2 linked regions of the Catenuloplanes indicus genome follow. The protein of the gene in region 2 interacts with the protein of the main gene of each other region in a pairwise test. Links are inferred from orthologs where the notes say so. Each region holds a gene or a part of one and is shown on either strand. Other genes may lie near its edges. The genes, in order: panC and J2S42_RS35735.

Region 1 (14,150 bases), 2.8 Mb from region 2 along the record:
GACGAGGTGCAGCGAACCCGGGCCCTGGCCGGGTTGGTGTCCGACGGCCTGGCGCAGCCCGCGCCGGACCTGCCGGAGCACTACGTGCTGCCATGAAAAGGGCCCCTGGCCGGGGGCCCTTTCACGATCGGCTTACTCCTCGGTGGCCGCACCCAGGTCGGCCGGGACCGTCTCCGGCACCTCCACCGGCCGGTCCGAGGCCCGGAACACGAGCTTGGACTGGTCGATGTTGTCCGGGTCGCCCTCGCAGTCGACGACCACGATGTGGCCGGGGCGCAGCTCGTTGAAGAGGATGCGCTCGGACAGGTTGTCCTCGACGTCACGCTGGATCGTCCGGCGCAGCGGCCGGGCACCCAGCACCGGGTCGAAGCCCTTCTTCGCCAGGTACTTCTTCGCGTTGTCGGTCAGCTCCAGCGCCATGTCCTTGTTCTTCAGCTGGCCCTCGATCCGCGACACGAAGATGTCCACGATGGACAGGATCTCGGTCTGCTGGAGCTGGTGGAAGACGATGGTGTCGTCGATGCGGTTCAGGAACTCCGGGCGGAAGTGCTGCTTCAGCTCGTCGTTGACCTTCTGCTTCATCCGCTCGTAGTTCGACTCCTGGTCCTCCGACGCCTGGAAGCCCAGCGACACGGCCTTCGCCACGTCACGCGTACCCAGGTTCGTCGTCAGGATGATGACCGTGTTCTTGAAGTCCACGATCCGGCCCTGACCATCGGTCAGGCGGCCGTCCTCCAGGATCTGCAGCAGCGTGTTGAACACATCCGGGTGCGCCTTCTCGATCTCGTCGAAAAGAACCACACTGAACGGCTTGCGCCGCACCTTCTCCGTGAGCTGGCCACCCTCGTCGTAGCCCACGTAACCGGGAGGCGCACCCACCAGGCGGGACACCGTGTACCGGTCGTGGAACTCCGACATGTCCAGCTGGATCAGCGCGTCCTCGGAACCGAACAGGAACTCCGCCAGCGCCTTGGACAGCTCGGTCTTACCGACGCCCGAGGGGCCGGCGAAGATGAACGAGCCGGACGGGCGCTTCGGGTCCTTCAGGCCCGCACGGGTACGCCGGATCGCCTTGGAGACCGCCTTGACCGCGTCCGACTGGCCGACGACGCGCTTGTGCAGCTCGTCCTCCATGCGCAGCAGGCGCGAGGTCTCCTCCTCGGTGAGCTTGTAGACCGGGATGCCGGTCCAGTTGCCCAGCACCTCGGCGATCTGCTCGTCGTCGACCTCGCTGACCACGTCGAGGTCGCCGGCCTTCCACTGCTTCTCCCGCTGTGCCTTCTGCGAGAGCAGCTGCTTCTCCTTGTCGCGGAGCTGCGCGGCGCGCTCGAAGTCCTGCGCGTCGATCGCGGACTCCTTGCCGCGGCGGACCTCGGCGATCCGCTCGTCGAACTCGCGCAGGTCCGGCGGCGCGGTCATCCGGCGGATGCGCATCCGCGCGCCGGCCTCGTCGATCAGGTCGATCGCCTTGTCCGGCAGGTAGCGGTCGGAGATGTAGCGGTCCGCCAGCGTGGCGGCCGCGACCAGCGCGGCGTCCGTGATCGAGACGCGGTGGTGTGCCTCGTACCGGTCGCGGAGGCCCTTGAGGATCTCGATGGTGTGCGCCAGCGACGGCTCGCCGACCTGGATCGGCTGGAACCGGCGCTCCAGTGCCGCGTCCTTCTCCAGGTGCTTGCGGTACTCGTCCAGCGTGGTGGCGCCGATTGTCTGCAGCTCGCCGCGGGCCAGCATCGGCTTCAGGATGCTGGCGGCGTCGATCGCGCCCTCGGCCGCACCGGCACCGACCAGCGTGTGGATCTCGTCGATGAACAGGATGATGTCGCCGCGGGTGCGGATCTCCTTGAGCACCTTCTTCAGGCGCTCCTCGAAGTCACCGCGGTACCGCGAACCCGCCACCAGCGCGCCGAGGTCCAGCGTGTAGAGCTGCTTGTCCTTCAGCGTCTCCGGGACCTCGCCCTTGATGATCTTCTGGGACAGGCCCTCGACCACGGCGGTCTTGCCGACGCCGGGCTCGCCGATGAGCACCGGGTTGTTCTTGGTGCGGCGGGACAGCACCTGCATGACCCGCTCGATCTCCTTGTCGCGCCCGATGACCGGGTCGAGCTTGCCCTCGCGGGCGGCCTGGGTGAGGTTCCGGCCGAACTGGTCCAGCACCAGGCTGGTGGACGGCGCGGCCTCGCCACCGGCCGCGGCGGCGGCGCCGGTGGTGCCCTTGTCCTGATATCCGGAGAGCAGCTGAATCACCTGCTGGCGGACCCGGTTGAGGTCGGCGCCCAGCTTGACCAGCACCTGCGCGGCCACGCCCTCACCCTCACGGATCAGGCCGAGCAGGATGTGCTCCGTACCGATGTAGTTGTGGCCGAGTTGCAGTGCCTCGCGCAGCGACAGCTCCAGGACCTTCTTGGCCCGGGGCGTGAAGGGGATGTGACCGCTGGGGGCCTGCTGACCCTGGCCGATGATCTCTTCAACCTGCTGGCGCACGCCTTCGAGCGAGATGCCCAGGCTCTCCAGGGCCTTGGCGGCGACGCCCTCACCCTCGTGGATGAGGCCCAACAGGATGTGCTCGGTGCCGATGTAGTTGTGGTTGAGCATCCGGGCTTCTTCCTGAGCCAGGACGACAACCCGACGCGCTCGGTCGGTGAACCGCTCGAACATATCCCTCGTGCTCCTCACGTGCCGTGCGCACTCGATCTTGTGAGTCGAGCAAACGTGGCAGCGCCTCTGCCCGCGAAACCACGTCTCTGCCTGTAAACCTCGCCTGGACATCCACGGAGGATGTCCATGCCATCACTCTATCGCCGCCGACCGACTTCGCCGCTCCTCGAAGTTGTCCGAGTACCGGCTGTCAGCGACGTATTTACCAACCTGCCACGGAGAACCGCTGTTCCCTGGCCGGGGCCGCTACGCGCAGAGCTGAACCGGGGACGCCGCACCGCGGCCGAACCGCGTTGTCCACAGGTTTGCCACGTTATCCACAGGCCCTGTGGTTATCAACAGGGGGCTGTGGATAACTCTTTGAGCTGCGGAAATACGCACAGAGGCCCGCGACGCGCCGTGCGTCGCGGGCCTCTGACCGCAGAACGAGGGGATTACGGGGTGATCAGCGCCCGGGGCCCTTCGCGTGAAACTCGTCGACGATCTCCTGCGGGATGCGCCCGCGGTCGGAGATCTCCTTGCCTTCTCGCTTCGCCCACTCGCGGATCGCCTTGTTCTGCTCCCGGTCCGCCGCCGCGCCGCCACGGCCCCGCGCGGCGCGACCGCCGACAACGACACCGCCCCGGCCGACCTTAGTTCCGGCACCGAGGTAGGGCTCGAAAAGGGACCGCAATTTCTCGGCGTTCTTCTTCGAGAGGTCGATCTCGTACTGCACACCGTCGAGGGCGAACTTGACCGTCTCGTCCGCGTCGCCGCCGTCGATGTCGTCGACCAGCTTGTGAATGATCTGCTTGGCCACGGGCCGTTATCCTTCCGAGCAAGTTTCTCCCGCAATACCTGAACAATAACTCAAAAGATGCGTCGCCCGTCAATAGGATGGGCAAGGGTCTTGTGGCGTGCCGGACGGGCAGCTTTCCACAATGCCGTTGTCGAAGAGATTCCCTGGTCAAGCGGGTGCGGGGAACCGAAGCGACATTCCCCGCCGGGCGCTTGGAAGGCATTCCACCTCGATACGACGCCGGATCGTGACCGGAAATCCGCGAACCGCTCAAGTGCTACCTGGCGAACTGCGAGGTGGATGTTGTGTCCGTAGTCACGCGGTGTCACAGCAGGCCGCCACTAACGGAGCATTTCGGACTCGGCGACTCAAGTGGCCGCACCGGTACCACCGCGAGTCCGCTCAGCAGCCCGGCCAGCACACCGGCGGGCGGCGGATAGGGACACCCCACCCCGAACCATACTCGGCGAGCAGGGCAAGGATAAAGGCCGCCACCGATTCGCGGTGGTTGCGTGTCCGGTGGATTGCTGTCCGTCACGGAATGGCACCGGCCGAATATCAACTCGACCCGCCGGGCACGCGCACCCGAAATTCGAATTAGACGTTGCGCTCGTACACCATGCGAAGGCCGATCAACGTGATCATGGGTTCATGGTGGGTGATCGTCCGGCACTCGCCGACCACCAGCGATGCCAGGCCACCGGTTGCGATCACGGCCTTGACCTCGCCGATCTCCTCGGTCATCCGCTCCACGATGCGGTCCACCTGACCGGCGAAGCCGAAGTAGAGGCCGGACTGCAGGCACTCCACGGTGTTCTTCCCGATCACCGAGCGCGGCTTGGTCGCCTCCACCTTGCGCAGCTGCGCGGCGCGGGCCGCGAGCGCGTCGAAGGAGATCTCGATGCCGGGCGCGAACGCACCGCCGAGGAACTCGCCGCGCGCGCTGATCACGTCGAAGTTCGTGGTGGTGCCGAAGTCCACCACGATGGACGGGCCGCCGTAGAGGCTGTGCGCGGCCAGCGTGTTGACCACGCGGTCCGACCCGACCTCCTTGGGGTTGTCGATCGCGAGCTGCACCCCGGTCCGCACGCCGGGCTCCACGATCACGTTCGGGACCGACGCGTAGTACTTGGCCAGCATCGTGCGGAGGTTCCGGAGGGCGGCCGGCACGGTCGAGCAGGCCGCCACCCCGGTGATCTCCACGGCGTCGCCGGCCAGTAGCCCGCGGAACATCAGCCCGAGCTCGTCCGCGGTGGACCGGGCGTCGGTCTTCACCCGCCAGGAGTGCCGGAGCTGGTCACCGTCGAACGTGGCCAGGACGGTGTTCGTGTTCCCGATGTCGATGCAGAGCAGCACGGTGGCAGCCTATCGACCAGGCGATCTAGCGTGGCCGCAGGTCCATGGCGATGTCCAGGATCGGCGAGGAGTGGGTCAGGCCGCCGACCGAGAGGTAGTCCACGCCGGTCGCGCCGTACTCGGCCGCCACGGCCAGCGTCAGGCCGCCGGTCGCCTCCAGCTCGGCCCGGTCGCCGACCGCGGCCACCACCTCGCGCAGCAGCTCCGGGCTCATGTTGTCGCAGAGCAGGAAGTCCGCGCCGGCCTCCACCGACTCGACCGCCTCCGCGACCGTGGTCACCTCCACCTGCACCGGCACGTCCGGGAATGTCTCCCGCACCCGCCGGTAGGCCTCCGTCAGCCCACCGGCAGCCAGTTTGTGGTTGTCCTTGATCATCGCGACGTCGTACAGGCCCATCCGCTTGTTCGTGCCGCCGCCGGCCCGCACCGCGTACTTCTCCAGCGCCCGTAGGCCCGGCGTGGTCTTGCGCGTGTCCAGCACGGTCGCCTTCGTCCCGGCCAGCTCGTCCGCCCAGGCACGGGTGTGCGTGGCCACGCCGGACGCCCGGCACAGCAGGTTCAGCGCGGTCCGCTCCGCGGTCAGCAGCGCCCGGGTCGGCCCGGTCACGGTGGCCAGCACGTCGCCCCGCCGCACCCGCGTGCCGTCCCGGGAGGTCAACACCACCTCTACGGTACGGCCGGAGGAGAGCTCGAAGACCGCGGCGGCGACCGCGAGGCCCGCCACCACGCCGTCCGCGCGCGCGACCAGGTCGGCCGTGTCGGTCTGCTCGGCCGGGATGGTGGACTCGCTGGTCACGTCGCGGTGCTCCGGCCCGAGGTCTTCCTCCAGCGCGGTCCGGACGATCCGCTCGATCTCCGCGACCGGCAGCGCGGCCTCATCCAGCGCCTGCTGCGTCTTCTCCGACAGGGTGGTCATGCGATGGGCTCCCAGGTGTGGGTGGCTGTTCCGTCCTCGGCCAGCGCGGTGACCAGGTGGCCGCGCCACTCGTCCTCCGCCGTGCCGAAATCCTCCCGCCAGTGGCAACCGCGGGTCTCCTGCCGGGCGTACGCCGCGCCGGCCAGCGCGGTCGCCACGGTCAGCAGGTTGGTCGCCTCCCAGCTCGCGGTGCGCGGCGTGCCCCGGCGGCCGGCCGTGGCGGTGAGCGCGGCGGCCGTGCCGCGTAGTGAACCGGCCGAGCGCAGCACACCCGCGCCCCGGCTCATCGCGCGCTGGAGATCCGGGCGCGCGGCCTCGTCGACCACCCACTGCGCGCTGGCGTCGTGCAGCACCGGCTCGGCCTGCGGCGGCAGGTCCCGGCGGATGTCGTCGGCGATCCGGCGGGAGAAGACCAGGCCCTCCAGCAGCGAGTTGCTGGCCAGCCGGTTCGCGCCGTGCACACCGGTGCAGGCCACCTCGCCGCACGCGTACAGGCCGGGAATGCTGGTGCGGCCGTGCAGGTCGGTGCGGACGCCACCGGAGGCGTAGTGCGCGGCCGGCGCGACCGGGATCAGGTCGGTGACCGGGTCCACCCCGGCCGCGCGGCAGGACGCCAGGATGGTCGGGAAGCGGTGCTCCAGGAACTCCTTGCCGAGGTGCCGGGCGTCCAGGTAGACGTGGTCGGAGCCCTCGGCGAGCAGCACCCGGTGGATGCCCTTGGCCACCACGTCGCGCGGCGCCAACTCGGCCAGCTCGTGCTGGCCGACCATGAACCGCTTGCCGTCGCCGTCCACCAGGTGCGCGCCCTCGCCGCGCAGCGCCTCGCTGATCAGCGGGCGCTGCACCGAGGAGACCCCGCCGGAGACGAACGACGTGGGGTGGAACTGGACGAACTCGACGTCCGTGACCGCGGCACCGGCCCGCAGCGCGAGCGCCACGCCGTCGCCGGTGGAGACGGACGGGTTCGTGGTGGACGCGTAGATCTGGCCCATGCCGCCGGTGGCCAGCACCACGGCGCGGCTGAGGATCGCGCCGACGCCGTCCTCCGTGCCCTCGCCGAGCACGTGCAGCGTGATGCCGCAGGCCCGGCCGGTCTCGTCGGTGAGCAGGTCGAGGACCAGCGCGTGCTCGACCATCCGGATCCACGGGTCGCGGCCGACCGCGGCGTGCAGCGCGCGCTGCACCTCCGCGCCGGTGGCGTCGCCGCCCGCGTGCACGATCCGGTTCGCCCGGTGGCCGCCCTCCCGGGTCAGCATCAGCGAGCCGTCCGCGTTGCGGTCGAACTCGGCGCCGGTGCGGATCAGCTCGCGGACCCGGGCCGGGCCCTCCTCGACGAGCACCCGGACCGCGTCGGCGTCGCACAGGCCGACGCCGGCCACCTCGGTGTCGTACGCGTGCGCGGTCGGCGTGTCTAGCGGGTCCAGCACCGCGGCGATCCCGCCCTGCGCCCACCGGGTCGACCCGTCGTCGATGTTGACCTTGGTGACCACGGTGACGTGCAGGCCGCCTTCGCGAAGATGCAACGCGGCGGTAAGCCCGGCGATACCGGAGCCCACGACGATGACGTCGGTGGTCTCGGTCCAGCCCGGCGCCGGGGCGGCGAGACGCGTCGGCAGGGCCGGAAGATCGAGTGGACGCATCCCTCCAGTCAACTCGACCTACCTGCCCTTTGGGGAGCGCGGCCGGCGAAAAGTGGGGCTAATCGCGTACCCGCGCGGGTCTCAGTCCGTGATCGGCAGCGCGTTCGGGCCGGCCGCACGCAGCGACTTGTTGATTTTGATGTCCTGGAGCCAGACGTAGCAGCGGGCGCCGCGGTCACCGGTCTTCCAGTCGGCCTCGTTCGCCAGCACCGGCGCGACACCGCTGCGCGCCGCAAGGTCGTCGTCCTTCGGCACCTTCACGTACTCCGCGATCTTCTGGCGGCAGTTGTTGTAGAACGCCTGCCACGCCGCCACGTCGGTGACCTGCGGGTACTTCTGGTTCGCCGGGGCCTGCCAGACGCCGACGAACTCGCCGTTGTGCTCCTTGGTGCAGTCGGTCGCGGCCATCTTGGTGATCTCCAGCGTGCTCTGCACGTCCAGCGTGTAGCAGCCGAGCCGCAGCGGCGCGTCCACCGCCTTGAGACCGTCCTTGACCGTGCCCTTGCGGGCCACGGTGGTGCCGTTCTCCTCGACGTTCGTCTTCTCGGTCACGTCACAGCGGTACCACCGGGCGCCGCCGGTCCACGCCTTGTCGGACGGCAGCGCGAGGCCGAGCGAGAGCCGGCCGAGCCGCCAGTCCGCGCCGAGGTACGTGGCCGACTGCTTGTCGCACTCGGCGAACGCGGCACGGGCCGGGTCCGAGTCACGGGCCGGTGGTTTACCGGCCTCGGCCGGCGCGCCGGTGAACGTGCCGACGAACGTGGTCTCGACCCGGTGCTCCGTCGCGCAGTCCACCGGTGTGGACAGCGCGCGCAACGCGATCGGCGCGAAGTCCGTCGAGTAGCAGACGCCCGCGGCCGGCACGAACGACTTCGGCTCCGGAAGCCCGGCCCAGTCGTCGGTGAGCTCGCCGTCGACCCCCTCGGGCATGCCGCAGCCGGCCAGCCCCGCCATCATCAGGGCGCCGAGCGCCAGCGCCGCCACCGAGCGTCGCATCCGAGAGACCTCCCCTATAGCCGAATCTGCGAGACCTAACGTAACCGCCGCGACGCGACCCGGCATGCCGCAGGCACCGATCGAGTACCGTACGGCGGCATGTTCTAGCAGCTCACGGCAGTTCTATCGGAATGTTGTCGATAAGCCTCGTGGTGCCGACGCGCGCGGCGACGAGCAGCCGGGCCGGGCCGTGCGCCGGTGCCGGGCCGAGATCGGGCGCGAGCAGCACCAGATAGTCCAGGTCCACGCCCGGCTCCGCCTCGATCCGGGCGTGCGCGGCGGCGAGCGCCTGATCCGCGGAGCCACCGCCCGCCGCGGTGTCGGCACCCGCGCGCAGCCCGGCGGAGAGCGCGAGCGCGGCGGTCCGCTCCGGCACGGAGAGGTACCGGTTACGGCTGGACAGCGCCAGCCCGTCCGGCTCGCGCACGGTCGGCACGCCGACCACCTCGACCGGTACGTTCAGGTCGCGCGTCATCCTGGTCACGAGCGTGAGCTGCTGATAGTCCTTCTCGCCGAAGAACGTGAGGTCCGGGCGGGTGAGCTGGAGCAGCTTCAGCACCACGGTCAGCACGCCGTGGAAGAAGCCGGGCCGGCTGGCGCCCTCCAGTTCCTCGCCGAGCGGGCCCGGGTTGAGCCGGACCTGCGGCGGGCCGTCCGGGTACATCTCCCGCGCGGACGGTGCGAAGACCAGGTCGGCACCGGCGCGCGCGCAGACCTCCAGGTCGGACTCGAGCGTGCGCGGGTAGCGGTCCAGATCCTCGTTCGGCCCGAACTGCAGCGGGTTCACGAAGATCGTGACGATCAGGTGGTCGGCTCGCTCCCGGGCCGCGCGCATCAGCGACTCGTGGCCGTCGTGCAGCGCGCCCATGGTCATCACCACGGCGACGCGGCCGGTCATCTTCACCCGGGCCGCGTCCAGGTCGGCGACCGTGTTGACCAGGCTAGAGGTCGTCATGCGGGGTGCCCTCCCGGGCGTCGGCGAGGACGTCGAGCAGCGGCTCGGCGTCAACGGGGCGGAGCCGGCCGGCGGAGATCGCGCGGTCGGCGGTGCGCCGGGCCAGCACCCGGTAGGTGGCCACGGAGTCGGGCGCGACCTCGGTCAGCTCGGCCAGGTGGCGGGCCACCGTGCCGGCGTCGCCGCGGGAGACCGGGCCGGTCAGCGCCGCGTCGCCGAACACCAGCGCGTTTTCCAGCGAGGCGCGCAGCAGCGGGGCCAGCACCCGCTCCGGATGCAGCACACCGGCGTCGCGCAGCCGGTCCAGCGCGTCGTTGACCAGCGTGACCAGGTGGTTCGCGCCGTGCGCGAGCGCGGCGTGGTAGAGCGCGCGGTCGGAGTCGCGGATCCACTCGACCGCGCCGCCGAGCTGCTCGACCAGCCGGGCCGCGAACGGTCGGACATCAGCGCGCGCGGTCACGCCGTACGAGATGCCGTGCAGCCGGGCGATGTCCTCCGGCCGGCCGGTGAACGTCATCGCCGGGTGCAGCGCCAGCGGCCGGGCGCCGCGCGCGACGGCCGGGTCCAGCGGCGTCAGCCCGTGCGCGCCGGACGTGTGCGCGACCACCTGGCCGGGCCGCAGCGCGCCGTCGTCGGCGAGCCCGCGCACCACGGCCGCGAGCGCGTCGTCCGGCACCGAGACCAGCAGCAGGTCGGTGGCCGCCCGGGCGACCTGGGTGGGTGGCAGATGGGCGGTGTCCGGCAGCAGCCGGTCGATCCGCTCGGCGGTGGCGTCGGAGGTGCCGGAGGCGGCGATCACCCGGTGCCCGGCCGCGGTCAGCGCGGCGCCGAGCGTGGCGCCGACCCGGCCGGCGCCGATCACGCCGACGGTGAGGGTGGCGTTCGAGGTGCGCGCGGTGGCGGTGCGGCGCGTCGATGCGGCCATGTCAGCGATCCAGTCCTCGAAGGGTAGGTACCGGTCGGGGCCAGTATGCGCCAGTGTTTCAGAGCTCTTACAAGAGTGTGTGAAAACGCTCACCGCCGCTCTCCGGGCACCCGCCCGGAGAGCCGCGGACCTGGATCAGCGCAGGAATCCCGCATCGAGGAACTTGAAGTTCGTGCTCGGCCGGTCACCGTCGGCCGGTGTGTCCTGGCCGTCGTGCACCACCAGCAGCCCGCCGGGGAATCCGGGCAGCGGCGTCGCGGTCACGGCCGCGCCGTCACACTCCTGCGAACCGTCCGTGCGCGGCCCGTCGACCACGGCGAAGTGCCCGGTCGGCCGGTTGGAACGCCGGTCGTACGTGTAGAACGTGTCGTCGCCCTGGCTGGAGACCACGAGCGTGCTCCGGGCGATCGTCAGGCCCTCCACGTCCGCCGCGATCCGGCCGCCGAAACCGGGGTCGGCGAGGTAGTCCACGACGCACTCCTCGGTCGCCTCGTCGTACGCGGCCGGGATGCCGAACTCGCGCACCTTCTCCACCGTGACCGGCCGGCCGGTGAAGCGGCCGTCCCGGATCGGCACCCGCCAGAGCGCCACGTCCTCCTGCGCGAGGTAGGCGGCACCGTTCGCGGCGTCCACCACCACGCCCTCGACCTGCGGCCCGTCGCCCGGGTCGGTGCACGGCGCCCAGCGCGCGCCGTTCGGCAGCGTGAACTCGGCCGGCAGCGTCAGGCGGCCGACCGGGCGGTAGGTGACCCGGCCGCGGTCGGCGACGATCCGGAACGTGCCCACCTCGGGCGTGCTACGTCGGCTGACCAGCAGATATTCGTTGCCGACCGCGTCCAGACCGTAGGCGGTGCGCTGCTCGTTCACCTCGGCCTGGGTGGCGTTGAACGCGAACGGCACGTCGTCCGCGGTCACGTCCGTGAGCAGGCCGGTGCGCGCGTCGATCACGTAGAAGCGCAGCTGGTCACGGCCCCGGTCGCTGACCGCGGCGAGGTCGACGGTCCGGCCACCGAGCCGGAAACCCTCGACGATGTCCACGTTGTTGAATCGGCCGGCCTCGTCGTCCGGTCCCGGCGCCGGCGGCGTGGCGATCGACTGCAGCTCACGTCCGCCCAGGTCGTAGACGCGCAATCCGCCGTTCTTGGCGGTAGCGATCACGCGGGACCGCGCGCGATCGGTGGGGTGGACCCAGATGGCCGGGTCGTCCGCGTCGGCGTCGCCGCCCGCCTCGTCGTCGTACAGCGCCGGCGTCTCCGCCGTCGCGCGCAGTTTCTCGATGCGCTGCGGCCCGTCGGCGGCCGCCGGTGCCGCCGGCGTCGTCAGGAGCAGCGTGGGTACGGCGAGAGCCGCGCCGAGGAGCCTCGGAGAAGGAGATCGCATGTGACGCGACCGTAGGGTGTCCACGATGACTCATCCTGAACTCGGCGTGAACAGCCTTCGATGGCGGACCGCGATGGAGACCGCGCTCTACGGGCCGGACGGCTTCTTCACCCGGCCGGGCGCGGCCGGGCCCGGCCGGCACTTCCGGACCAGCGCGCACGCCACCGCGGTGTTCGCCGGCCTGCTGCGCCCGCTGCTGGCGCGGGTGGACGCGGCGCTCGGCCACCCGGACCCGTTCCAGCTGGTCGACGTCGGTGCCGGGCACGGTGAGCTGCTGCTGGAGGTCGTCCGGTCGTACCGGGCCGATTTCGGCGGCCGGCTGCGGCCGCTCGCGGTGGAACTGGCCGGGCGGCCGGCCGAGCTGCCGCCCGGCGTCGGCTGGACCGACCGGGTCCCGGACCGGATCGTCGGCATGCTGCTCGCGACCGAGTGGCTGGACAACGTCCCGGTGGACGTGGCCGAGGCCGGCCCGGACGGTCTCCGCTACGTGCTGACCGACGACACGCTCGGCGGACCGGTGTCCGCCGGGGACGCGGCGTGGCTGGCGCGCTGGTACCCGCCGCTGCCGCCGGGCGCGCGGGCGGAGGTGGGGGTCGCCCGCGACAACGCCTGGGCCACGGCGCTCGCGCGGGTCGAACGCGGGGTCGCGCTCGCGGTCGACTATGGACACCTGCGCGACGGGCGGCCGCTCGACGGCACGCTCACCGGGTACCGGGACGGGCGGCAGGTGCCGCCGCGGGCGGACGGCACGACCGACATCACCGCACACGTCGCGATGGACTCCGTGGCCGACGCCGGCGCCGCGGCTCTCGCTGGACGGTCGCCCGGCGGGTATCCGTACCGGCTGATGGTGCAACGGGATGCGCTGAAAGCGCTCGGGGCCGGCGGAAGGCGACCACCGCTCAGCCTGGCCTCGGCCGATCCGGCCGGGTACGTGCGCGCGCTGGCGCGCGCCTCGGAGGTGGGTGAGCTGCTGGACCCGGCCGGGCTGGGTGGGCACTGGTGGCTGGTGCAGGCGATCGGCGTGGCGCACCCATTCAGTCCCGGAGATGGCATTGTGGAGTCATGACCCTCCGGGAAGTGACGGTCGGGACGCAGGCCGGGCTGGACACCGCGGACATGGTGCTCAACATCGGGCCGCAGCATCCGTCCACGCACGGCGTGCTCCGGCTGCGGCTGCGGCTGGACGGGGAGCGGGTCGTCGAGTGCGAGCCGATCGTCGGCTACATGCACCGGGGCGCGGAGAAGCTGTTCGAGGTGCGTGACTACCGGCAGATCATCGTGCTGGCGAACCGGCACGACTGGCTGTCCGCGTTCTCCAACGAGCTGGGCGTGGTGCTCGCGGTCGAACGGCTGATGGGCCTGGAGGTGCCGGAGCGCGCGGTCTGGCTGCGCACCGCGCTGGCCGAGCTGAACCGGGTGCTCAACCACCTGATGTTCCTCGGCTCCTACCCACTGGAGATCGGCGCGATCACGCCGATGTTCTACGCGTTCCGCGAGCGGGAGACGTTGCAGGCCGTGATGGAGGAGGTCTCCGGCGGCCGCATGCACTTCATGTTCAACCGGGTCGGCGGGCTGAAGGAGGAAGTCCCGTACGGCTGGACCGGCCGGGCCCGCGCCGCGATCGACGCGGTCCGGCGGCGCATGCCGGACCTGGACCACCTTGTCCGGCGCAACGAGATCTTCCTGGCCCGGACCGTGGGCGTGGGCGTGCTGACGGCCGAGGAGGCAGCCGGGTTCGGCGCGTCCGGCCCGGTCGCACGCGCGTCCGGGCTCGACCTGGACCTGCGCCGGGACGAGCCCTACCTGGCCTACGGCGAGCTCGACGTGCCGGTGGTGACGCGCACGACCGGTGACTGCCACGCGCGGTTCGAGGTGCTGCTGGACCAGGTGTACGTGTCGCTCGACCTGGCGCAGGCCTGCCTGGACCGGGTCGACCGGATCACCGGGCCGGTCAACGTGCGGCTGCCGAAGGTGGTGAAGGCGCCGGAGGGGCACACGTACGCGTGGACCGAGAATCCGCTCGGGATCAACGGGTACTACCTGGTGTCGCGCGGCGAGAAGACGCCGTGGCGGCTCAAGCTGCGCACCGCGTCGTACGCGAACGTGCAGGCCCTGTCCACGCTGCTGCCGGGCTGCCTGGTCCCGGACCTGATCGCGATTCTCGGCTCGATGTTCTTCGTGGTGGGAGACATCGACAAGTGAAAGACGGGCAGCCGCTGCCGCCTTTGCAGCGTCTGCCCGTCGTCCGGGTCCTGGCCGAAAGCTCAGCGCAGCCGCTGCCGCCTTTGCAGCCTCTGCCCGCCGTCCGGGTCCCGGCCGAAAGCTCAGCGCAGCCGCTGCCGCCTTTGCAGCCTCTGCCCGCCGTCCGGGTCCCGGCCGAAAGCTCAGCGCAGCCGCTGCCGCTTTTGCAGCCTCTGCCCGCCGTCCGGGTCCCGGCCGAAACTCAGCGGTAGTCCTCGGGGGCCCATTCGATGGCGGAGATCGCGCGCTGGTCGCCGGTGAACTGGCTGGCCTCGCCGTACAGGCTGGCGGAGTCGAAGCGCTGC
Region 2 (14,036 bases):
CCGACGCCGCGCGCGACGTGCTGGGCGACGCCCTGGTCGGGGCGTACGCGGCCGGGTCCGTCGCGCTGGACGCCTACCGGCCGGGCCGCAGTGACGTCGACGTCGCGCTGGTCTGTGCCGCGCCGCTGGCCGAGCCGGTGAAGCGCGCGCTGGTGGCACGACTGCGGCACGAGGCGCTGCCCTGCCCGGCCCGTGGCCTGGAGCTGGTGGTCTACACCCGGGACAACGCCCGCTCGGGTACGGCCGAGCCGGGCTTCGAGCTGGAGCTGAACAGCGGCGAGCGGATGGACTTCCGGGCCACCTACGCGCCCGATCAGCGCCCGCCCGCGGACGGCCTGTTCTGGTACGCACTGGACCGCAGCATCCTGCACCAGCACGGCCGGGCACTGTTCGGCGAGCCCGCGGCCGGCGCGTTCGCCGAGATCGACGACCTGCGCCCGCCGCTGCGCGACGCGCTGACCTGGTGGCTGGCCCGGCCCGGCCCGGTACCGGGCGACGCGGTGCTCGGCGCCTGCCGCGCGCTGGCCCGCATCCGGCACGGCGCCTGGCTGGACAAGCTCGCGGCCGGCCGGCGGATCATCGCGGACGGCGACCCGGACGCGGACCTGATCGCCCGGTGCGTCGCGGCCGGCGACGGCGCCGCACCGGACCCGGACGCGGCCCGCGCGTTCCAGCGCCGCGTGCTGGCCGAGATCTCGGCGGGAGACCCGGCCGGGATCACAGCGTGAGCGCCAGCCCGGTCTCCGGATCGAAGAAGCGCAGCGCGGCCGGGGGCAGCGTCAGCCGTACCGTGTCACCGCTCTTCGCCGGGAAGCCGGGACCGGTGCTGACCTTCAGCTCGTGACCGGCCCAGCGCGTGGTGGTGCCGAGCCGGCCGACGATCTTCTTCAGCTCGGCCCGGAACTGGAGCCGCAGCAGCGCGTCCAGGTTGGACAGCGGCTCGTCCATCAGCAGCACGGCCGCGTCCACCACGATCGCGCGGGCGACCGCGACGCGCTGCCGCGGCACCACGATCAGCAGCGCGGTGTTGCGCATCGCCTCCCAGAAGTACGCGTCCTCCAGCATGCGCCGCACGTGCACGGTGGTCGGCCCGTCCGCGCCGGTGAACGCGGCGGCCAGACCGGTGAGCAGCGGCCAGAGGAACAGCAGCGTCATGAAGACCAGCGACGGCAGGATCAGCCAGACCGCGGTGAGCCGCTTAGGCGACACGGCATTCCGCCCCGGCCGGGTCCGGCGCCCAGCACGGTACCTTCGCCTCGGCCACGATCCTGTCCAGCCGGGCGCCCTGCGCGTCGACCACGGCCTTGACGTCGTTGCCGTCGATCAGGATCTCCTTGAACGTGTCCTTGAAGACCTGGGCGACCTCGCCGTCGCGGGCGCCGAGCCCGACCGGCGGCAGTGACAGGATCGCGTTCGGCGCGTCGCGCTGCGCCGAGATGGCCGCCTCCGCGAGCGCGACCGCGGCCGGCAGGTCCGCCGGGACCGGCGCGTTCGTGACCGGGAAGAACGCTGATCTGCGGCTTGCCGGAGTCCACCTGGCTCTGCAGCGTGGACGCGAAGATGCCGGTCTCGACCTGGTTGAACGCGACCGGCGCGGCCGTCACCCGCGTTTTCAGGATCGTCTCGAAGCGCTGCCGCTCCTCGACCGGGCTGAACTGGTTGGACAGCAGCGTGACCGTGCCGTCGCCACCGCCGCCGCTGGTCGAGGCACCGGCGCAGGCGGTGAGCAGCGGTGCCGCCGCCACGCCTGCGCCGAGTGCCAGCACACTACGCCGGTCCATGGTGAACCTCCTCCGCGCGTGACTGTCCTCAATGTAGGACAGGCCCGGGCCGCGCGCAGTGGACCTTTCTAGGGGCGCGGTCCGAGCAGGTCCCAGCGGTTCCCGGCCAGGTCCCGGAACACGACGACGGTGCCGTACTCCTCGTGCCGCGGCTCCCCGGTGATCTCGGCGCCGTACGCCCGGAGCCGCTGGAACGTCGCGTCGAAGTCGTCGACGCGGAGGAAGAACCCGACCCGGCCACCGGTCTGATTCCCGACAGCCGCCTCCTGCGCCTCGCCGTCCGCCTTGGCGAGCAGCAGCCCGGTCCCACCGGACGGTGGCCGCACCACCACCCAGCGTTTCGCCCGCCCGTCGTTCGTCAGCGACGGCGAATCCTCCACCAGCTCGAACCCGAGCACGTCCACGAAGAACCGGATCGCCTCGTCATAGTCCGTCACCACGATCGCCACAAGATCAAGATTCACGGCGAGAATCCTACGCCCCGCGTGACGGCCGGAACCGGCATGATGGCGCGATGATCGAGGCTGTTGAGCTGACCAAGTGGTACGGGAAGGCGGCCGCCGTCGACGGTGCGACCTTCACCGCCACGCCGGGCAGGGTGACCGGTTTCCTCGGGCTGAACGGGTCGGGGAAGACGACCACGCTGCGCATGTTGCTGGGGCTGATCCGGCCGTCCCGCGGGCAGGCGTTGATCGACGGCGTGCCGTACCGGAAGCTCAAGGCTCCGGCGCGCACCGTCGGCGCGGTCGTCGAGCAGGGCATCGCGAACCCGGGCCAGACCGGCCGGGCGCACCTGCGGACGCACGCGATCCTCTCCGGTGCGCCCACCGGGCGCATCGACGAGGTGCTGGAGACCGTCGGGCTCGCCGAGGCGGGCGCGCAGCACACGGCCGGCTACTCGCTCGGCATGCGGCAGCGGCTGTCCATCGCGACCGCGCTGCTGCACGAGCCGCCGGTGCTGATCCTGGACGAGCCGGCGAACGGCCTCGACCCGGAGGGCATCGCCTGGATGCGCGGGCTGCTGCGCGAGCATGCGGACAGCGGCGGCACCGTGCTGATCTCCAGTCACCTGCTGGCCGAGCTGTCCCAGCTGGTCGACGACGTAGTGGTGGTCTCGCAGGGGCGGGTGGTCAGCACCGGGCCGCTGGCCGAGTTCACCGCCGGCGCGACGGCACACGTGCGGGTCCGCGGGCGCGACCCACAGCGACTGTGGGAGGCGCTGGAGCCCACCGGCGCGACGCTGGAGTCACCGGACGGCGAGGCGATCGACGTGTACGGGCTGGACGCCGCGCGGATCGGCGAGCTGGCGTTCGAGGCCGGGGTGCCGCTGGGCGAGCTGACCACGCACGTACCCGATCTGGAACAGGTCTTCCTCGAGATGGTGGGCACCAGATGATCTCCATCGTCGCGTCCGAGCTGTACCGGTTCGCCACCATCCGGTCCGTGTGGCTGTCCGTCATCGTGGTGGTCGCCGCCAGCTATGCCGTCTCCTGGTTCGGCGCCGCGTTCTGGGGCCTGATCGTCGGCGCCGGCACGTTCGCGGTCACCGCGAACGTGGTCGGTTCCCAGTTCGCGCACCGCACGATGGTGCTCACCTACCTGGCCCGGCCGAACCGGCTGGTCGTGCTGGCCGGCCAGATCATCGCGTCCGCGATCGTCGGTGCGCTGATCGCGGTGGTCAGCGCGATCGGCGTGCGGGACCAGCCGGGGCTGGTCGTGGCCGGGCTGTCCGCGGTCCCGGTCATCGCGATCTTCGCGGCCGCGCTGGCCACGATCGTCCGCCGTCCACTGTGGCTGATCCTCGGCTTCACCGGCTGGCTGATCATCGTGGAGGGTGCGATCTTCCAGCTGGACTACCCGCTGCCGGTCACCATGTTCCTGGCCTCGATCAGCGGCAAGCCGGAGCAGCTGGTCAAGTTCTGCGCGTGGACCGCGGGCGCGCTCGCCGTCGCGATCGGACTCGCCCGCCGGGACGTGACCGACTGACATTTGTCATGTCCGAACCGTGAGAGTGCCGTGGTTATCCATGATCCGGCGTACTGATGTCATGCCCTTCCGGGCAACAGACTCATGGACATGACACAGGCGATCGAGGTACGGGATCTGCGCCGCCGCTACGGCGGGCCGCGCGGATTCGAGGCGGTGAAGGGCATCTCCTTCGACGTCGCGCACGGCGAGTTGTTCGCGCTGCTCGGCACGAACGGCGCGGGCAAGACCTCCACCATGGAGATAGTCGAAGGGCTGGACCGGCCGAGCGGCGGCACGGTCCGGCTCCTCGGCCAGGACCCTTACCGGGACCGCGCCACGGTACGCCCACGGATCGGCGTGATGCTGCAGGACGCGGGCTTCCCGGCGGACCTGACCGTGGCCGAGACGGCCCGGATGTGGGCCGGCACGCTGCCCGGCCCGCGCCCGGTACCGGAGGCGCTGGAGCTGGCCGGGATCGGCCACCGCGCCGGGGTCCGGGTGAAGCAGCTCTCCGGCGGCGAGCGGCGCCGGCTGGATCTGGCGCTGGCTCTGCTCGGCCGCCCGGAGGTGCTGTTCCTGGACGAGCCGACCACCGGCCTCGACCCGGAGAGCCGGCGGAACACCTGGCGGGTGATCCGGGACCTGCTGGTGGCCGGCACCACCGTGCTGCTGACCACGCACTACCTGGACGAGGCGCAGGCGCTGGCCGACCGGCTCGCCATCATGCACACCGGCACCGTTGTCACGACCGGCACGGTGGCGCAGGTGGTGAGCGCGTACCCGGCGCGGATCAGTTTCTCGGCCTCCATCGGAACCGACATCCCGGACCTGCCGGGCTCGCCGACGATAACCCGGGACGGCGCCGCCGTCGTGATCAAGACGGACGCGCTGCAGGCGACGCTGAGCGCGCTGCTCCGCTGGGCCGACGACCACGCGCTCCCGCTGCACGACCTCGACGCCCGCTCCGCCTCGCTGGAAGAGGCCTTCCTGACCATCGCCGGAGGAACCCGATGACCCGCCTCGTCTCGATCGGCGCCGCCGAGCTGCTGCTGCTCTGGCGCAACCGTTTCGCCCTGGTCAACGCGCTGGTGGTCCCGCCGGTGTTCGGTCTGCTCTTCATCCCGCAGCTGGCCCGGGCCGGCATGGACCCGGCCGCCGGCGCGACGCTGGCCGGCGGCATGGTCGGCGTCATCCTCTCCATCGTCGTCTACTACAACCTGGTCAGCGCGTACGTGGCCCGCCGTGAGGAGCTGACGCTGAAACGTCTCCGCTCCGGCACGCTCAACGCCGCGGAGATCATCGCCGGGACCGCGAGCCCGGCCGTCGTGATCGCGCTCGCCCAGTCGCTGCTCATCGTCGTGATCACGGCGGTCTTCCTGGACCTGCCGATGCCGTCGAACCCGCTGCTGCTCGCCATCGGCCTGATCGGCGGCGTCGCGATGTTCGTGGTGCTGGCCGCGGCGTCCGCGATCATCACCGGTACCGTCGAACTCGCCCAGATCACCACGATGCCGATGCTGCTCGCCTGCTTCCTCGGCGCCGGCCTGATGTTCCCGCTGAGCACGCTGCCCGGACCGGTGGAGACCGCGTTCACCATGCTGCCGCTCGGCCCGGTGATCGAGCTGATCACCATAGGGTGGGCCGGTACCGGCACCGCGTCGGACGCGCTCCGGCCGCTGCTGCTGCTCGTCGCCTGGGTGGCGGCCGGCACCACGATCGTCCAACGCTGGTTCCGCTGGGAACCGCGCCGCTAGAGAGGCCCGACCGATGCACCCGCTCGCGTGGTGGCACGCCCGCAGCCAGGCCGAACGGTTCGACATCTCGTTCCGCAGCTCGTTCTACGTGTTCCTGATCTTCATCCCGCTGCTGATCGGCTCGTCCACCGCGACGGTCAGCACCGACACCGTCGCGCTCACGGCCGGGCTGCTCGCGGTCGGATACACCGTGCTGGTCGCGGCGATGATGCACGCCGGGATCGAGCACTACCTGGGCCGCCGTGGCCGCCCGACGCGACTCCTGGTCGCGGTCGGCACGGTCACGGCGCTCGGCTCGGCCGTCGCGCTGCGCGGGCTGCCGCCGGACGGCGAGCCGGCCGGGCTCATCGTGGTCGCGCTGATCTGCACGTACATCATCGGGCTGGCGACGCTGCGGAACATCTGGCCGTCCCTGCTGGCGATCGGCGCCGGCTTCGGGACGCTGTCGGTGGCGGCCGCGATCACCGGCCCGGAACTGGCCCCGTCGTTGTTCTCGCTACTGCTCATGGGCGGTACGGTGCTGGTCACGTACCGGTCTTCGCTCTGGATGCTCGCCGTGGTCTGGGAACTCGACCGGGCCCGCACCGTCCAGGCCGGGCTCGCGGTCGCCGAGGAACGGCTGCGGATCGCTCGCGACATGCACGACGTCCTGGGCCGCAACCTGTCCGTGATCGCGCTCAAGGCCGAACTGGCCGCGCAGCTCGCCAAGCGCGGCCGGGAGCAGGCGGTCGAGGAGATGCTGGAGGTCCGCCGGATCGCCCAGGACGCGCTCACCGACGTCCGCGCGGTCGTCGGCGGGTACCGCAGCGCCGGCCTCGACGACGAACTCGCCGGGGCGCGCTCGCTGCTCGCATCCGCCGGTATCGAGGCCCGGATCATCGGCGACGGCCACGACCTGCCACCGGACGTGCAGGGCGCGCTCGGCTGGGTGGTCCGCGAGGCCGTCACCAACGTGCTCCGGCACAGCGAGGCCCGCACCTGCACGATCACGCTGCGGACCGCCCCGCCCGGTACGGTTACGCTCACCATGTCCAACGACGGCGTCTCCCCGGGCCGGGTCCGCTTCGGCAGCGGCCTGCTCGGCCTCACCGAACGGATCAGCGCGCTCGGCGGCACGCTCGCCGCCGGTGTCGAGAGGCCCGGCTCGTTCCTGCTCACGGTCACGGTCCCGCATACATGATCAGCATCCTGCTCGCCGACGACGAACACCTCATCCGCGGCGCGATGGCCGCACTGCTCTCGCTGGAGGACGACCTCACGGTCGCCGGTCAGGCCGCCACCGGCGCCGAGGCGGTCCGGATGGCCCGCGCGCTGCGGCCGGACGTGGCACTGCTCGACCTGCAACTCCCGGACACCGACGGCGTCGCGGTCGCCCGGGAGATCCAGCCGATCTGCCGTACCGTGATCGTCACCAGCCACGGGCTCCCCGGCCACCTGAAGCGCGCGCTCTCCGCCGGGGTGCGCGGCTTCCTCTCCAAGACCGTCTCCGCCGACATCCTGGCCACCGTGGTCCGCACCGTGCACACCGGCGGCCGCTACGTCGACCCGCAGCTCGCCGCGGAGGCGATCAGCGTCGGCGACAGCCCGCTCACCGCGCGCGAGACGGACGTGCTCGCGCTGGCCGCCACCGGCGCCCCGATCGACGACATCGCCCGCCGTGCCAATCTCTCCCCCGGCACCGTCCGCAACTATCTCTCCTCCGCCGCCGGCAAGATGAACGCCGCCAACCGCCACGAGGCCGCCCGCATCGCCCAGGGCTTCGGCTGGATCTGACCCGGGGCGCCCCGGGGCCGCCTGTCAGAGGCGGGCCACGATCGGGGCGAAGGACTCCAGCGCGGGGGCGCGGATCACGTACCGGTCGACGGTCCAGCGTCTCCGGTTACGGTCGATCGCGGCGGCGATCTCCTCCTCCGTGCCGACCAGGACGAACGGCGTCTGCCGCAGGTCCTCGACCGTCGTGCCGATCTCCGCGGCGACCGGTCCCAGTACGGACACCGGGTCGTCGGTGACGGCCGCGACCTGGACCAGCGCCTCCAGCGCGGCGCCGTCGGTCAGCTCGACCTGCGCGTCGATCTCGCCGAGCGACCAGCGCACGGTGTGCCGATGGCCGTCGGCCAGCGTCTTACCGAGGCCGCTCAGCCCGACGACGTCCGCGTTCCGCCCGGCCCAGCGCAGCAGTTCGCTGTTGCCACCGCCGAACGTCAGCGGAATGCGCGCCTGCACCGGCCGCGGCTCGTCCAGCCGGGCCCCGGTCATGGTCAGCGCCGGACCGGCGACCGTGACCTCCTCGCCGTCGAGCAGCCGGCGAACCGCCTCCGCGACCTCGATGCACCGCCGGACGCGGCCGGCCACGCCGGGCCGGGTGCGGCCGATCGCGGCCCACTCGGCCGGGGTGTGCCCGGCGCCGATGCCGAACCGGGCGCGGCCGCCGGAGAGCAGGTCGAGCGTGGCGACCGCGGAGGCGAGCGGCAGCGGCTCGCGGACGCCCGCGTTGGAGACGTAGACGCCGAGCCGGATCCGGGACGTGACAGCGGCGGCCGCGGCGAGCACCGGGTACGGATCCGGGCACGAGCCCGGATGGTCCGCGGTGAGCAGCGTGTCGAAGCCGGCCTCCTCCGCGCGGCGGGCCAGGCCGAGCCAGGCCGCCCCGCCGTCCCGGGGCACGGCCTGCAGCGAGAACGTCGTCACCCGGCCAGCCTCGCCCACCCGGCACCCGGACGGCCAGGACTTCTGCGGATAGCAGAGGATGGACCGCGTGAACGAGGACGAGATTCTGGACATCGTCGACGAGAACGACGAGGTGATCGGCCAGGCGCCGCGCGGCGAGGTGTACGCGCGGCGGCTGCGCCACCGGGCCGTGTTCATCCTGGCCCGGGACGCCGAGGACCGGATCTTCGTGCATCGCCGTACGCCGCACAAGCTGGTCTTCCCGTCGCACTACGACATGTTCGTCGGCGGCGTGGTCGGCACCGGCGAGTCCTACGACCTGGCCGCGCACCGGGAGGCGTCCGAGGAGCTGGGCGTGACCGGCCTGCCGCAGCCGACGCCGCTGTTCAGGTTCCTCTACGAGACGCCGGAGCACACCTGGTGGTCCGCGGTCTACGAGGTGCGGTGCACGTCGCCGGTCGCGCCGCAGCCGGAGGAGGTGGAGTGGCACGCGTTCCTCACGGCGGAGGAGCTGGAGGCCCGCCTGCCGGAGTGGGACTGGGTGCCGGACGGCTTCGACGCCTACCGCCGGCTCCGGAATCTGGCATAGATAACGATCACACGGTACGGGTAGCGTGACCCCCACTGAGCCGACCACTGCAACCGCCGCACAGTCCGCCGGCGCTCCCGGTTCACCCGGCCCGGGGCGCCGGCGGCGCGGCGGTTGCGTGCGCTGCTAGGTCCTGTATCGAAGTGGATGGCCGGGCTGCGGCGAGGCCCACTTCGATACAGGACCTAAGCCGGCGGGGCGTAGAAGTCCGTCGTCCGCGCCGCGGCACCCGCGGCCGCGTCGGCCGGCGTCCCTGCGGCCGCGCTCGCCCGCCCCCAGTCCTCGCTGGCCAGCGTGATGAACCGGCGTCCCTCCGCGGAGACCGACCACGCCTCCATCTCGGCCGGGTCGTTGACCGAGTCCGGCGCGGCGAGGTGCAGGCCGAGGCCCATCAGGGTCAGGTCCCAGCCGACGCCGACCGCGCCCGGCCCGAACTGCGCCCACCGCTCGTCGCCGACGTGCGCGATGTGCTCCAGCGTGAAGCGGGTGCGGTCCGGCCCCTCCGACGCGAAGCGGACCTCGATCCACGAGACCTCGCCGCCGAACTCCCAGGTCGCGTCGAAGCCGCGCGGCGGGTCGCACGCGGTGACCGTGCCGGACGCGTTGCCCTCCAGCTCGTACCGGCCGTGCAGGTGCAGGTCGCCCTTGACCGGCAGGAACCAGCGTGCGAGCCGGTCCGGCGTCGTGCACGCGTCCCAGACGTCGTCCAGCGGTGCGTCGTAGACCCGGCTCGCGGTGACCACGCGCGCCTCACCCGCCTCCAGCGTGCGTGCGCCGACCCGGCGCCGGACCGTGCTGACCGTGGCTTCCACATCGATCATGAGCCGCTCCCCTCGTGTTGACAGCGACTACGTTTCTAACGGTCACGCCTTATATAAGTCAAGCCTGAAATTGGCGGGCCAGCGTGCTGAGGGTAATGCCGAGCGGCGCGTCCAGGCGCAGGCCCGCGTACGCGTCGCCCCTGGTCACGCCGCGGTTGACGATCGCCACCGGGATGCCGAGCTTGGCCGCGCGCAGCACGAACCGGCGCCCGGACATGACAGTCAGCGACGACCCGAGGACCAGCAGCAGCCGCGCCGACTCGACCCGGGCGAAGCACTCCTGCACCCGGTCGCGCGGCACGGTCTCGCCGAAGAAGACCACGTCCGGCTTGAGCAGCCCGTCGCCGCAGGCGGCGCAGGCCGGCACCCGGAACTCCGCCTCCAGCCCCTCGTCGATCTCCACGTCGCCGTCCGGGTTGACCGAGAGCGCCTCGGCGGAGAACGCCGGGTTCGCCGCGGCCATCCGGGCGTCGTGCGTCTCGCGCGCGCTGACGTCGCCGCAGTCCAGGCAGATCACCCGGTCCAGCCCGCCGTGCAGCTCGACCACGTCGGTGGCACCGGCGGCCTGGTGCAGCCCGTCCACGTTCTGCGTGATGATGCCGGTGAGCAGCCCGGCCCGTTCCAGCGCGGCGACCGCCTCGTGCCCCGCGTTCGGCGCGGCGCGCGCGATCGTGCGCCAGCCGACGTGGCTGCGCGCCCAGTAGCGGCGGCGTGCGTCCGGCTCACCGGTGAACATCTGGTACGTCATCGGGGTCCGCGCCCGGGACTGCCCACTCGGCCCCCGATAGTCCGGAATGCCCGACTCGGTGGACAGGCCCGCACCGCTCAGCACCGCCACGTCACCGCCCGCCACCAGCGCGGACAGCCGCGATATCCCGTCTTCCACGAACCCAGGCTATGCCACGTTCGTGACCTCCCGCTCGAACCGCTCCTTCAGCGCCCGCGGCGGATCCGCCGTGGTGAAGCCCTTGCTCGCCTGCGCCCGGTAGCGCTCCGGCATCATCGCGGCGAGCTGCGCGTCGAAGTCCTGCTGGAGCGTGACGGTCCGCACCCGGTCCGCGCCCGGCGCCGCGTCCAGGTGCAGCACGGCCGGCCCCGCGTTCATCAGCGCGCCGAGGAACGGCGTGCCGGGCTTCCCGGCCGCGCAGAGGTAGTAGCCGTACGCGGTGCGCAGGTGCCGCTCCCGCCCTGCACCGGCCGGGTCGACGCCGAAGATCTCGACCTCGCAGAGCATGCGGTCCTGGGCGGACAGCACGTGGCCGTGCTTGGCGTGCTCGTCCACGGTCGCCTGCTCCAGCTCGACCGCGAGCATCTCGGTGGCTCGCACGCGCAGCTCCGGCTCGGACAGCTCCGGCGCGACCGCGTTGTAGTAGAGGCCTCCGGCGGCGAGCCCGACCGCGACCAGCACCTCGGGCACGATCCACCACGCGCCACGTCGAAGAACATCGATGAATGTGCGCACGCACGTCATTCTGGCAGGTGTCCGGCGGCACACGGAAGGGCTTGGGTAACCTGCCGGTCGTGCACATCCTGCTTCCGCCGTCCGAGGGCAAGGCCCACCCCGCGCGCGGCGCCGCGCTCGACCTGGCGTCTCTGGCCTTCCCGGAGCTGACCGCGGCACGCGAGGCGGCGCTGGACGCGCTGGTCACACTGTGCGCGGGCGACGAGGACGCGGCGGTGACGGCGCTCGGGCTGTCCGCCGGGCAGCGCGACGAGGTGCGCCGCAACGCGCTGCTGCGGACCGCGCCCACCACCACGGCCGCGAAGCTCTACACCGGCGTGCTCTACGACGCGCTCGGCCTGGCCACGCTGCCGCCGGCCGCGAAGCGCCGCGCCAACGGCCAGATCCTGATCTTCTCCGGCCTGTTCGGCGTGTCCCGGCTCGGCGACCGCCTCCCGGCGTACCGCTGCGGCATGGATGTGAAGGTGTCACCGCTGGGCGCGATGAGCGGTCACTGGCGCCGCGCGCTCCCGGACGCGCTGGCCGATCTCGGCGGCCCGGTCCTGGACCTGCGCTCCTCGTCCTACGCCGCGGCCTGGCGGCCGGCCAAGGACCAGATCAAGAACGTCGCGACGGTACGGGTGCTGCACGAGCGCATCGTGGACGGCACGCCGAAACGGTCCGTGGTCAGCCACTTCAACAAGGCCACGAAGGGCCGCCTGGTCCGGGATCTGCTGCTCGCCGGCGCCGCGCCGCGATCCGTCCCCGCGCTGGTCAGCGTGCTGCGCGACCTGAAGTACACGGTGGAGGAGCCCACCCCCGGCGCGCTCGACGTGGTGGTCCGCGAGTTGTAGCCGACTGTCCACAGTCGCGGGACGCGGCTCCCGCGGCGCGGCGCCGGGCGCTACCCTGTGGCGGTCGTGGAACGACGAACGCCAGGAGAGGACCAGCGGTGTCTGCGGACAACAGCGAGCACGCGCCACCCGGGGTGGACACCAGCACACCGCACTCCGCGCGGATCTACGACTGGTGGCTGGGCGGCAAGGACAACTTCGCGGTCGACCGCGCGGTCGGCCAGGCCTTCCTGAACACGATCCCGACCGTCCGCGCGATGGCGAAGGAGAACCGCGACTTCATCCACCGCGTGGTCGAATATCTGGTGCGGGACCAGGGCGTCACGCAGTTCCTGGACGTCGGCACCGGCATCCCGACCAGTCCGAACCTGCACGAGGTGGCGCAGGCGATCGACCCGCGGTGCCGGGTGGTCTACGTCGACAACGACCCGATCGTGCTGGTCCACGCGCGGGCACTGCTGGTCAGCAGCCCCGAGGGCGCCACGGAATACATCCACGCGGACATGCGGGACGCCGCCGGCCTGCTCGGCGACCCGGCGCTGACCCGCACGCTCGACCTGACCAAGCCGGTCGCGCTGACGCTGATCGCGGTGCTGATGCTGATCGCGGACGCGGACGACCCGGGCCACGCGGTGCGCCAGCTGATGGACGCGCTGCCGCCCGGCAGTTACGTGGTGATCACACACCCGGCGTACGACTTCGACCCGCCCGCGATCGAGAAGCTGGTCGCGATCACCGAGGGCCAGATGACGTTCGTGCCACGCTGGCGCAAGGACGTCGAGGCCTACTTCGCGGTCCCCGGCTGGCAGATGGTCGAACCGGGACTGGTCCCCGTGATGGCCTGGCACCCGCCGGTGGAGCCGGAGGACCCGACCGCGGCCTATTACTGGGCGGGCGTGGCCCGGAAGAACTGACGCGGTGGTGGCCGGTCCTCCGGCCACCACCGCTTCTTTATGTCCCCGCGGCCTCACCTGCGCCACGGGCTGATCAGGCGGTCCGGCTCTCCGGCAGGACGATCTTCTTGTCCAGCATCGGGTCGATCTCGGAGCGCGGCTGCATGAACCGGGCGGTGAGCGTGTCCACGCCGGTCCCCCGGGAGCTGCTCGGCCGGTAGGTCACGGTCGCCGCGTCGCGCGACGCGACCTCGACGATGCCGGCCCGCCAGGCGCCACCCCGGTAGACCCAGACCCGGTCGGACGGGTGGTAGGTGTCGGTCGCGGCCACCGAGGCCGGGTCTCGCCGATCGGGATCAATCGTGGGGGCGGACATGTTCATGACCCTCCTGCCTTGGAACGCGCCAGTTCGGCCGGCTGCCCGGTGATCTCCGGACTCGCGGTGTCCGGTGGTGGATGGGCCGGCGCGGCCTGGGGCTCGCGGCAGCGGGCGCTCTTCGCGGCGTACATCTCCTCGTCGGCACGGCCGAGTGCCTCGGCGAGGCTCGCACCCGGTGGTACCGGGACGAGTCCGACCGAGGCGGTCACCGTGACCGTGGTGTCGTCCGCTGTTCCCCCGAGGGGGATCGGCGTGGACAACACCGCGGAGAGGCGGTCCGCTGGGCGTCCGCGGGCGACGTCGATCGCGGCTCCGGTCAGCAGGGCGGCGAACTCGTCGCCACCCAGCCGGGCCACCAGGTCGTCACCGGCGTAATCGGCCAGGCGGCGGGCCACGGCGCGCAGCACCGTGTCACCGGCCGCATGGCCGTACTGATCGTTGATCTGCTTGAAGTCATCGAGGTCCACCACGACCGCGGCGATCGCGGGGCGGTGGCGGTCGGCGACGAGTTCGGCGCCGTACCGATAAAAAGCCCGCCGATTCGGCAGGCCGGTCAGCGGGTCGTGGCCGGCCGCGTGGCGCTCCGCGTCGAGGGCGAGGCGGAGACCGGCCGCCTCGGCTTCCGCGCGTCGTGCCCGGCGGTGCGACCGCCAGGCGAGCGCGGACGTGCCCGCGAGCAGCAGGCCGCCGAGCAGCAGCGTCACGTCCACGCGCGCGCCCCGGTCATGAGGATCGGAGCGGTGGCGAAGCAGTCCCGCGCGCGTCCGCCCGACCCGCACGCGGGCGGCCGGCGACGGGCGGAACCACTAACTGACTGATCACTCAGTGTGCCAGTTACGGCTACGCCACCGCGAGAAAATGTCTGATTCGCCACCAGATATCCGATTTC

What was found.
Region 1: the proteins of J2S42_RS35735 (region 2) and panC interact in binary tests that used the Escherichia coli proteins (3 or more experiments, as listed by UniProt). The link is inferred for Catenuloplanes indicus from one-to-one orthologs.

Annotation. Positions count from the first base shown.
Region 1 is NZ_JAUSUZ010000001.1:5,223,339-5,237,488, reverse strand. Bases 7,376-10,356 are described here. They hold panC (pantoate--beta-alanine ligase), read right to left. Parts: upstream 9,297-10,356; coding sequence 8,454-9,296; downstream 7,376-8,453. Other genes in these bases: J2S42_RS23610 (Rossmann-like and DUF2520 domain-containing protein), read right to left, coding at 9,283-10,221; J2S42_RS23620 (septum formation family protein), read right to left, coding at 7,427-8,341. In the rest of the region: J2S42_RS23650 (HhH-GPD family protein), read left to right, coding at 1-96; J2S42_RS23645 (ATP-dependent Clp protease ATP-binding subunit), read right to left, coding at 133-2,655; J2S42_RS23640 (histone-like nucleoid-structuring protein Lsr2), read right to left, coding at 3,101-3,454; J2S42_RS23635 (type III pantothenate kinase), read right to left, coding at 4,031-4,789; nadC (carboxylating nicotinate-nucleotide diphosphorylase), read right to left, coding at 4,815-5,696; J2S42_RS23625 (L-aspartate oxidase), read right to left, coding at 5,702-7,345; J2S42_RS23605 (phytase), read right to left, coding at 10,357-11,601; J2S42_RS23600 (SAM-dependent methyltransferase), read left to right, coding at 11,627-12,670; J2S42_RS23595 (NADH-quinone oxidoreductase subunit D), read left to right, coding at 12,667-13,806; J2S42_RS23590 (hypothetical protein), read right to left, coding at 14,048-14,150. UniProt on the Escherichia coli protein: Catalyzes the condensation of pantoate with beta-alanine in an ATP-dependent reaction via a pantoyl-adenylate intermediate.
Region 2 is NZ_JAUSUZ010000001.1:7,995,248-8,009,283, reverse strand. What follows is about bases 7,142-10,008. They hold J2S42_RS35735 (NUDIX hydrolase), read left to right. Parts: upstream 7,142-8,258; coding sequence 8,259-8,759; downstream 8,760-10,008. Other genes in these bases: J2S42_RS35725 (NAD-dependent protein deacetylase), read right to left, coding at 9,639-10,008; J2S42_RS35730 (SRPBCC family protein), read right to left, coding at 8,945-9,580; J2S42_RS35740 (LLM class flavin-dependent oxidoreductase), read right to left, coding at 7,301-8,191; J2S42_RS35745 (response regulator transcription factor), read left to right, coding at 7,142-7,276. Outside these bases: J2S42_RS35795 (nucleotidyltransferase domain-containing protein), read left to right, coding at 1-728; J2S42_RS42145 (hypothetical protein), read right to left, coding at 718-1,155; J2S42_RS35785 (hypothetical protein), read left to right, coding at 1,154-1,402; J2S42_RS35780 (hypothetical protein), read left to right, coding at 1,522-1,803; J2S42_RS35775 (VOC family protein), read right to left, coding at 1,850-2,245; J2S42_RS35770 (ATP-binding cassette domain-containing protein), read left to right, coding at 2,296-3,177; J2S42_RS35765 (hypothetical protein), read left to right, coding at 3,174-3,767; J2S42_RS35760 (ABC transporter ATP-binding protein), read left to right, coding at 3,858-4,763; J2S42_RS35755 (ABC transporter permease), read left to right, coding at 4,760-5,503; J2S42_RS35750 (sensor histidine kinase), read left to right, coding at 5,517-6,683; more of J2S42_RS35745, read left to right, coding at 6,680-7,141; more of J2S42_RS35725, read right to left, coding at 10,009-10,466; J2S42_RS35720 (hypothetical protein), read right to left, coding at 10,476-11,042; peroxide stress protein YaaA, read left to right, coding at 11,102-11,875; J2S42_RS35710 (SAM-dependent methyltransferase), read left to right, coding at 11,974-12,789; J2S42_RS35705 (hypothetical protein), read right to left, coding at 12,863-13,144; J2S42_RS35700 (GGDEF domain-containing protein), read right to left, coding at 13,147-13,857.